2 regions of the Amycolatopsis coloradensis genome follow, and region 2 is predicted to be linked to the other one. Evidence: riboswitches for the same ligand, from Rfam matches in the RefSeq annotation. Region 2 holds a riboswitch; the other holds the start of a gene.
What was found. Region 2 has a riboswitch for S-adenosylmethionine ahead of LCL61_RS17070 (aminotransferase class V-fold PLP-dependent enzyme). Riboswitches for the same ligand answer to the same signal wherever they lie in the genome.
Positions count from the first base shown of each region.

Region 1 (4,653 bases), 920 kb from region 2:
ACTGACACGTCCCGCGTCCGGCTCGCTGATCCCCGCGAGGACCTCCAGCAGCGTCGTCTTCCCGCCCCCGTTGAGACCGACGACACCGATACGCTGCCCCTCCGCCACACCGAGCGAAACACCGTCGAGCAGCGGGCGCACCCCGAAGGACTTGCTCACCGACTCCAGGTTGACCAAGTTGGCCATGCCTCAGCCGATCCTTTCCAAAAGCTCGCACCACGAACGAATTAGTCGGTGTCCATTTCGGACACCCTCATGCGTGCACCCGAGGCGGCGACGGCCGCGGCGCGTCGTCTCCGCCGACCAGCCGGGCTCCGGGGACCGGCCCGTGCGCGACGCGCACCGTGCGACAGACACCCGCGCCGGACAGCTCCGCGGCCACCTCGACGGCCGACTGGGCGTCCGCGCACAGGAACGCACAGGTCGGCCCGGATCCGGACACGGTGCCGGCGAGCGCACCCGCGTTGACTCCCGCCCTCAATGTGCGGCGCAGCCCCGGACGCAACGAGACAGCGGCCGCCTGCAGGTCATTGCCGAGAAGCAGCGCCAGCTGCCGCGGGTCGCCGGATGCCAGCGCCTCCACCACCGGAGTGTGCGAGCCGATTCGCGGCGGGCTGCCCTCTTCACGCAACTTGTCCAGCTCGCCGAACACCCGTGGAGTCGAAAGCCCACGCTGGTCGAAGGCCAGGACCCAGTGGAAGGTGTGCCTCGACAAGACAGGCACCAGCTGCTCGCCTCGGCCGGTGCCCAGCGCTGTCCCGCCGTAGAGCGCGAAAGGTACATCACTACCGAGCTTCGCGGCGATACCCGCCAGTTCGTCCCGGGAGATGTCGAGCTTCCAAAGCGACGCGAGCCCCACCAGCGTCGCGGCCGCGTCGGCACTGCCACCGGCCATCCCGCCCGCGACCGGGATGCCTTTGCGCAACACGACTCTGACCTTGGACTCGCCGTCCGCCTTGCCGACGTGGGCCGCCAACGCCTGCGCCGCCTTCCAGGCCAGGTTGTTGGCTCCTGTCGGTACGGAACCTTCACCTTCGCCGTAGACCTCGACGCCGGGGTCCTCGGTGACCGCGACGGTCACCTCGTCGGTCAGGGAAAGCGCCTGGAACACGGTCACCAGCTCGTGGTAACCGTCCGGGCGTACGTCACCGACCGACAGGTGCAGGTTGACCTTGGCGGGAACCCTGACGGTCACTGGGGGCGGTACGACGGCGAGCACGCGTCAAGCCTACGTGGCCGCTCCACTTGTGCTGTCACCAGGAGAAAGAGAACGGACGGGTCGGACGCGAACGGGCCGCCCCGGACGAAGTTCGTCCTGAGCGGCCCGTTCGCGGAGAAATCAGGCGGCGACACCCTGCGGACCGCGGACCGGGTGGGTCACGTGACCGCCACGTTCGGCGATCCAGGCGAGCGCGGCGTCCGCGCGCTCACCACGCACCCCGACGCGGAACCGGCCGACCGGCGTGTCGCCGATCCGGGTCAGGCCGCCCCCGATGGTGGCGAGTTCGACGTCGAAGCGACCGGCGGCCTCCGGCAGCAGCGCACCGACCGAGGCGAAGCCGACGAGCACGACGTCCACCGCGCGGTCGTACTTCGAGGCCTGTGCCCGCCCGGTTTCGATGGCGGGAAGCAGCGCCTGCGCGGTCCGGCTGTTCGGGTCGGAGACCAGGTCGAGCACGGTTCCGCGTTCGATGATCGCGCCGGCCTCCAGAACCGCGACGTCGTCGCAGACACGACGGACCACGCCGGCATCGGGAGTGGTGAGCAGCACGGTGACGCCGAGCTCGGCGCGCGCGCGGTCGAGCACGGTCAGGACCGCGCCGGACTCCTCGGGCTGCACGCCCGCGGTCGGGTCGTCGGCCAGGAGCACGGACGGCCCGGCGGCCAGCGCCTTGGCGATGGCCACGCGGCGCAGCTGCCCCGCGGACAAGTCGCCCGGTCGCTGCCCCGCACGGGGGGTGAGCCCGACCAGGTCGAGCAGGTTGCCGACCCGGTTGCGGCGCTGCGGCCCGTCGAGGCCGAGCTGCTCGAGCGGCGAAGCGATGTTGCCGGCGATGGTGCGCTCGGCGAGCAATTCCGGCTTGGTGCTCACGACTCCGACCTGGCGCCGGATTTCGCGGAGCCGGCGTCCGTCGAGTGTCCCGGTGTTGAGGCCGTCGAGACGGACGACGCCGCGGTCGGGACGCTCCTGAAGACCGATGCAACGAGCGAGGGTCGATTTGCCGGAGCCCGCCGGACCGACGACTCCGAACAGCGAGCCTGCTTGGATGTCCACGCTCACATCGCGCAGTGCGACGACGGGATTTCCGTTGAGGGGAAAGGATTTGGACAGGTTTTCGACAGTGATCACGAAAGGCTCCATGCACATGGGGCGCTGCTTCTTTCGAGCGCGCCGACCGTCACCGAGTAACCGTCCGGGAAACGGACGGATTCAGAGATAAGGGAATGAACTCAGGCAGTAACGGTGGAGCGTCGACACGCACTTACCGTGCGGCGACCTTCATCGACGACACGTCGCCTGGTCAGCAGGAGCGGGTGGGTGACCCTGTTCATTAGGCACAGCCTCCATCGGTCCTGGCTGTAGCACCTGCCCTGTGGAGGGTGGTTGCTGCGACTTCGGCGAGCCAGGTCTCTCAGTCGCTCGGGATGGCCTACTGAGTAAAACCGATCCCACTGGATGAAAGCAAGCGCGTAGGCGCAGATCACACGTCTGGTCGCGTCCATCATACAGGATTGGCTGTTCATATTCTGAGACGCCGACTGGCATCTCAGATCCGCGCTAGGCGCGCTGCCTGCTAAGACGAGTCCGCCCACGCCGAATCCAGAGGTGGATCTCGCAGACGCACAGCCTTGACCTGCCGCCGTTCGCGCGGCTCCGGTCACACGGGTGGCAGGTGATCAGCCGGCAGCCGCGGCGATCCGGGCGAACTGATGAACGTCCAGCTGCTCCCCGCGGGTCTTGGGGTCGATGCCGGCCTTTTCGAGCAATTCCCCTGCGCGTTCGGCGGAACCGGCCCACGACGCCAACGCGGCGCGCAAGGTCTTCCGCCTTTGCGAGAAGGCGGCGTCGACCACCGCGAACAGCCGCTCTCGGTCCACGGACGACACCACGTCGCCCCGTTCGAACGCGACCAAGGCGGAGTCGACGTTCGGAACAGGCCAGAACACCGCCCTGGGCACTGCCGCGACCTTGCGCGTCTTCCCGTACCAGGCGAGCTTGACGCTGGGTACGCCGTAAGTCCGACTTCCCGGACCAGCCGCCATCCTGTCCGCGACCTCGGTCTGAACCATTACGAGACCACTGGTCAGCGACGGCAGTTCGGCGAGCAGGTGGAGCACGACGGGAACGGCGACGTTGTACGGCAGGTTCGCGACGAGCGCCGTCGGCCGTGCGGGCAGGTCGTCCGCGGTGATCCGCAACGCGTCCGCGCCGACGACCGTGAGCCTTTCGGCCCCACCTCGTTCGGCCACGGTGCTCGGCAGCCGCCCCGCCAGAACAGGATCGATTTCGACCGCGACGACCTCGGCGCCAGTCGCGAGCAGCCCGAGTGTCAGCGAGCCGAGGCCCGGCCCGACCTCCAGGACGACGTCCCCTTCGCCGATCCCCGAGAGGTCGACGATGCGGCGCACCGTGTTGGGATCGTGCACGAAGTTCTGGCCGAGCTTCTTGGTCGGACGCACGTCCAGCTCGGCCGCCAGCGCCCTGATTTCCGCAGGACCGAGCAGTTCAGTCACCCGACGATCGTAACCAGGCCCGGTAAGCCACGATTGGCCGGTGGACGACGTCGTACTCGATGGTGACAAAGTCCGGCTGCGCGACTGGCGCCCGTCCGACCTCGGGCCGCTTCGCGACCTACTCGATCCCGCGCGGCCTTGGCACGAAACGAACGGCCCCTACTTCGGCACCCCGACCACTGCCGCTGCCGAATCCACGGCACGGGAACTCACCACGCCCAAGAGCGAGCCGCCCGATCCCCGCGCCAGCCTCGCCGTGTGCGACCTGAGCGACGGAAGGTTGATCGGCCGGGTCAGCTGGTACTGGGAAAGCAGGCAGACCGACTGGCGACGGATGGGGTTGGTCATCTACGACGAGCGGTACTGGGGCGGCGGATTCGGCACCGAGGCCTTGCGCATGTGGACGACCTACTTGTTCTCCCGCACCGACGCGCTCCGCCTGGACTTCGCCACGTTCTCGGGTAACCCGGGAATGATCGCCGTCGGGCGACGGCTCGGGTTCGTCGAAGAAGGCCGGTTCCGGCGCGCCCGGCGCTGGTCCGGCGGCGTCCACGATGCCGTCGTCTACGGGGTGCTCCGCGAGGAGTGGGGCCAGATGCATCACCCGAGCCAGGCGCGAGCCTGATCCGAACCCACCATCCGGATGGCTTTTCCGAAGCGACACGCATCCCACTCAAGGGTGATCGGCGCAGGTCGGCGCAGCCGGAGCGTAATGATCATCCACCCGATCGATACCGTGCATTCGTTCGAATCAGCCTCGACAATCGAGGGATGACCAGCACAAACATTCCCAAGGCCTTCCCGCTCAACCTGCCGGAAGGTGACGCCGAACTGCTTCTCGACGAGTTGCAGACGCGGCTACGCGAAGGGCGACGTCTTGTCGCCGAGGTCGGCCAGATCCTGGCCGAGATCGAGTCA
Region 1 covers NZ_CP150484.1:2,649,915-2,654,567, reverse strand. The annotation lists gene LCL61_RS12565 (ABC-F family ATP-binding cassette domain-containing protein) at 1-186, opposite strand, end outside; gene LCL61_RS12560 (4-(cytidine 5'-diphospho)-2-C-methyl-D-erythritol kinase) at 254-1,219, opposite strand; gene LCL61_RS12555 (methionine ABC transporter ATP-binding protein) at 1,340-2,350, opposite strand; SAM riboswitch class I at 2,563-2,653, opposite strand; gene rsmA (16S rRNA (adenine(1518)-N(6)/adenine(1519)-N(6))-dimethyltransferase RsmA) at 2,899-3,735, opposite strand; gene LCL61_RS12545 (GNAT family protein) at 3,776-4,360, shown strand; gene LCL61_RS12540 (DUF222 domain-containing protein) at 4,507-4,653, shown strand, end outside.
Region 1: linked by a shared signal. The riboswitch ahead of LCL61_RS12555 (methionine ABC transporter ATP-binding protein) and the one ahead of LCL61_RS17070 (aminotransferase class V-fold PLP-dependent enzyme) in region 2 are both predicted to bind S-adenosylmethionine.

Region 2 (4,653 bases):
GACCCCGCTCGCGAGAATCCTCGGGCTGGCCCAGCACGCCGAGGCGCACGAGATCGACGTCGACTCCGCGCCGCTCGACGAGATGGGCGCGGAACTCCTGCAGGTCCGGATCCACGCGGGATCGAAGATGCACGGCGTGTACCTGGCCGAACTGCGGCTGCCGGTGGGGGCGACGATCAGCCTCCTCGTCCGAGACGGCTCCGGCTTCACACCGAACAAGAACACCAGGCTCCAGGAACGCGACCAGTTACTCGTCGTGACCACCGCTGAAGCCCGTGACGCGGCCGAACGACGCCTGCGGGCCGTCGACCGCGCAGGCCGCCTCGCCAGGTGGAAGGGCGAATCCGGCCAGTAGGTCACGGATCGGCACCAGCTGTTCGGCGATTGATCACCGAAATCTGTGCGCTGGCCCTCCCCTTTGCCCTCCTTTTGGAATACCTTCCCCGCAATTGACTCCATCGAATGGGTGAGTGTCGCGGTTAAGGAGTACGCAAAGTGACGAAGCTTCCTGTCCGGTTCGCCGGTCTGGGTACTGCAGCCGTTCTGATCGGGGTGGTCCTTTCGACGCCGGCGACGGCCAAGGACGCGTTCCCGGCGTTCGGGTTGCCGTTCGAGGGCGGTCAGCGGGTCTATTCCGCGGGGATCCACTCGGACAACGGGAGGTCCGGAGTGAAGAACGCCATCGACTTCAGCCCCGGGGACAGGACCGTTCGCGCCCCGCTGGCGGGCACGGTCCGGATCCAGCACTGCTCCGGCGGCGACTGGGTGACCGTCGACCACGACGGCGGCTGGCGGACCGGGTACTACCACCTGGAGGGCATTTCGGTCACCGACGGCCAGAAGGTCGCCCCCGGCGACGCCCTCGGCCGGACCGGCAACGCGCTGCCCTGTGGTGGCAGCAGCACCGGCGCCCACGTGCACTTCACCCTGTGGACCCTGCCCACGGCTGCGGCGCAGAGCGGCGATTCGCGCGACTTCGGGGTCGGCGCGGGCAACTGGAACGGCCTGTCCTACGACGAGGTCTCGACCAAGGTCGCCGAGGCCTACGGCGAAGCCGTCGACGGCAAGACCTTCGGCGGCTGGCAGTTCGCCGCGGGCACCGATCAGTACTCGGGCACCGCGACCGAGGTCTCCTCCCGCGCGACCATCCCGCTGCCCGGACGATTCCGGGTCTGACCTGCCGTTGCCCGGCGCGGCGCGGCGCCGGGCAACGGTACTTCCCGCTTGCGGAGCACGTGAGCGGCGTCTCAAGATGCGGACGAGGGCTGGCCCGATCGCCCGCCCGTCCGCTAACTTCGTTCGTAGGTCACGAGTGTCAGCGTCAAGCCCCGGCTAGCTGACCGGCAACCCTCCTACCGCGGTGGGGTGCCCCGGGTGAGGACCTGGCTCGTCGCGTGGTGCGACGGGCAAGCGCGGGATCCTCGTCGGGTCCCCTGACCCGGAGGATGACGATGACTCTCGCTCTCGAACGCACCAGCGCTCCCGCTGAAGTCGCTGAAACCGTTGCCACGCACCAAATCCCGACGGTCGCGTGCGCCGATCTGCGGGTCCCGCTGGTCACCGGCGGCGACATCGGCTACGCCAATCTCGATCACGCGGCGAGCGCCCCCTGTCTGGACAAGGTGCGTGCCGCGGTCGACGAATTCCTGCCCTGGTACGCCAGCGTGCACCGCGGCGCCGGGTTCGCCTCGCAGGTCTCGACCAAGCTTTACGAACGCACGCGCGGAATCCTGCGCGGCTTCGTCGACGCGCGGTCGACCGACACCGTCGTGTTCACCCGCAACACCACCGATTCCTTCAACCTTCTCGCGCGCAGCCTGCCGAAGCACACGTCGGTCATCGTGTTCGACACCGAGCACCACGCCGCGCTGCTGCCGTGGAAGGGACCGAACGTCCGCCGGATCGAAACCCCTCGGACCCGCCTCGCCGCGGTGTCCGCCGTGGACGAAGCGCTCGCGGACTGCCCGCAGGGCCCGCGCCTGGTGGTGCTCACCGGAGCGTCCAACGTGACCGGGGAACTGTTGCCGGTCAAGGAGATCGCGACCGTCGCGCGGCGGCACGGCGCCCGGATCGCGCTCGACGCGGCGCAGCTCGCGCCGCACCGCAAGATCTCGATCCGCGATCTCGACGTCGACTACGTCGCGCTGTCGGGGCACAAGCTGTACGCGCCTTTCGGTGCCGGCGCGCTGATCGGCCGCGCCGACTGGCTGCGCGCGGCTCATCCGTACCTCGCCGGTGGCGGCGCGACGAAGCTCGTCACCCGTGACTCCGGAAACCTCGGCGTGGTCTGGAATTCCGGCGCCGAGCGGCACGAAGCCGGTTCGCCCAACACCGTCGGCGTCTACGCGCTCGGTGTCGCCTGCGAGACCCTGGCCGCGAACTGGGACGGGATCGTCGCCCACGAGGAGGAACTGCTGGCGCGGCTGCGTCGAGGCCTCGCCGCCATCCCCGGTTTCGCCGAACTGCGGCTGTTCGACGCGCCGGTCGACCGGGTCGGCACGCTCAGCTTCGTCGTCGACGGCTTCGACCCGGGCTGGCTCGCCGCGGTGCTGTCCGCGGAGTACGGCATCGGCGTGCGGGACGGCGCGTTCTGCGCGCACGTGGCGACGAAGCGGCTGATCGCCGCGGCCGGTTCGACGGGGCAGCAGGCCGTGCGGGTCAGCCTCGGCCTCGGCAGCACCACCGAGCACGTGGACCGGATCGTCCTGGCGCTGCGCCAGATCGTCGCCCGCGGCGCGCGCTGGCAGTACGAGAAGCCGGAGGGCCGCTGGGTGCCGGAGAACGATCCGCGCGAACTTCCCCCGTTCTGCGCCTGACCCACTACCCTCACCCGGCATGGGGAACGAACGACCGCGTTACTGGTTTCCGCTGGCGTTGCTGGGTTTCGCTCAGCTGATCGTGGTGGCCTTCGGCGGGATGTGGTCCGGGGGCTGGTTCGCCTACGCGCCCGCCGGTGAACAGCAGTTCCTGACCCAGAATCTTTACGGTGTCGGTGATGGTGGGGTTTTCGGATCCTTGCGCGGGGTCGAGATGAGCCGCGAGAACGCGGCCGCGCTGGACATGTCGTTCGACATCGCCGGCCGGAACGACGACTGGCTGTTCGCCGTTCTCGCGGTCTACCTCGGCACGGTGCTGTTCTACGTCATCCGGACGAAGACCATGCGCTGGTGGAAGGTCGCCGCGATCGCGCTCGGCGGACTGGTCGCCATCGTGCTGGCGGATCTGGTCGGCTACTGGGAATTCGATCTCGACGGTGACACCCGGAGCGCGATCCTGCTGACGCTGGGCCTGGTCGGGCTCGCCTGGCTGGAGCGCAGCGTGCTGGTACTGGTCGTGGCCGCGGCGTTCGTGCTCTGCGCGGTCGTGCTCGCGCAGGGACAGCTCGCGCTGGTGCTTTCGTCGCTGGTCGTGCTCGCCGGGGCGTTCGCGGCCCTGCTGAGCAGGCCGAAGACGGCCGCCGAGGAGTCCTGAACACGCTCAGTGGACAATGGGGCGGTGAGTACTGAGCCCGAAACGGCGCCACCGTCGCCACCGCTGCCCAAGAAGCGCGTCGCCGTGGTGTTCGCCGTCGCCGCGGTGCTGTGGGGGATCGACCTCCTCACCAAGCAGATCGCCGTGTCCACGCTGGAGGGCAAGCAGCCGGTCGAGTTCCTCGGCGGGCTCGTGTACTTCCAGCTGGTGCGCAACCCCGGTGCCGCCTTCTCGATGGCGACCGGGCTGACCTGGGTGCTCGCGCTGGTCGCGATCGCCGTCGTGATCGCCATCGTCTGGCTGTCCCGGCGGCTGCGCTCGGTCGGCTGGGCGATCGGCCTCGGGCTGGTGCTGGCCGGCGCGCTCGGCAACCTGACCGACCGGATCTTCCGCGCGCCCGGCCCGCTGCAGGGGCATGTGGTCGACATGATCTCCGCGTTCGCGCCGAACGGACAGGGCTGGGCGATCTTCAACGTCGCCGACTCCGCGATCTGTGTCGGCGGCGTGCTCATCGTGATCCTCTCCCTGCTGGGCAAGGACTACGACGGAACGTCTACAAAGGACAAAAAGAAGGCGGCGAGCGAATGAGCGCGCGGATGTTGCCCGTTCCCGACGGGCTCGACGGCATGCGCGTCGACGCGGGGCTGGCGAAACTACTGGGGCTTTCCCGCACGGTCGTGGCGGAGCTGGCCGAATCCGGTGAGATCCTCCTCGACGGCAGGCCCGCCGGGAAATCGGACCGGCTGACCGCCGGCGGACTGCTCGAAGTGACGCTGCCCGATCCGGCCTCGGCCGTCGAGGTCGTCGCGGAACCCGTCGAAGGCATGAAGATCCTGCACGACGACGACGACATCGTGGTGATCTCGAAGCCGGTCGGCGTCGCAGTGCACCCGAGCCCCGGCTGGGCCGGGCCGACCGTCGTCGGCGGGCTCGCCGCCGCCGGGCTGCGCATCGCGACCTCGGGCGCCGCCGAACGCCAGGGCGTCGTGCACCGGCTGGACGCCGGCACCACCGGCGTCATGGTCGTGGCGAAGAGCGAGCACGCGTACACCGTGCTGAAGCGGGCGTTCAAGGAACGCACCGTCGACAAGGGCTACCACGCCATCGTGCAGGGCCACCCGGACCCGACACGCGGCACCATCGACGCGCCGATCGACCGGCACCCCCGGCACGACTACAAGT
Region 2 covers NZ_CP150484.1:3,570,931-3,575,583, forward strand. The annotation lists gene LCL61_RS17060 (potassium/proton antiporter) at 1-355, shown strand, start outside; gene LCL61_RS17065 (M23 family metallopeptidase) at 496-1,176, shown strand; SAM riboswitch class IV at 1,305-1,419, shown strand; gene LCL61_RS17070 (aminotransferase class V-fold PLP-dependent enzyme) at 1,452-2,816, shown strand; gene LCL61_RS17075 (hypothetical protein) at 2,836-3,471, shown strand; gene lspA (signal peptidase II) at 3,496-4,059, shown strand; gene LCL61_RS17085 (RluA family pseudouridine synthase) at 4,056-4,653, shown strand, end outside.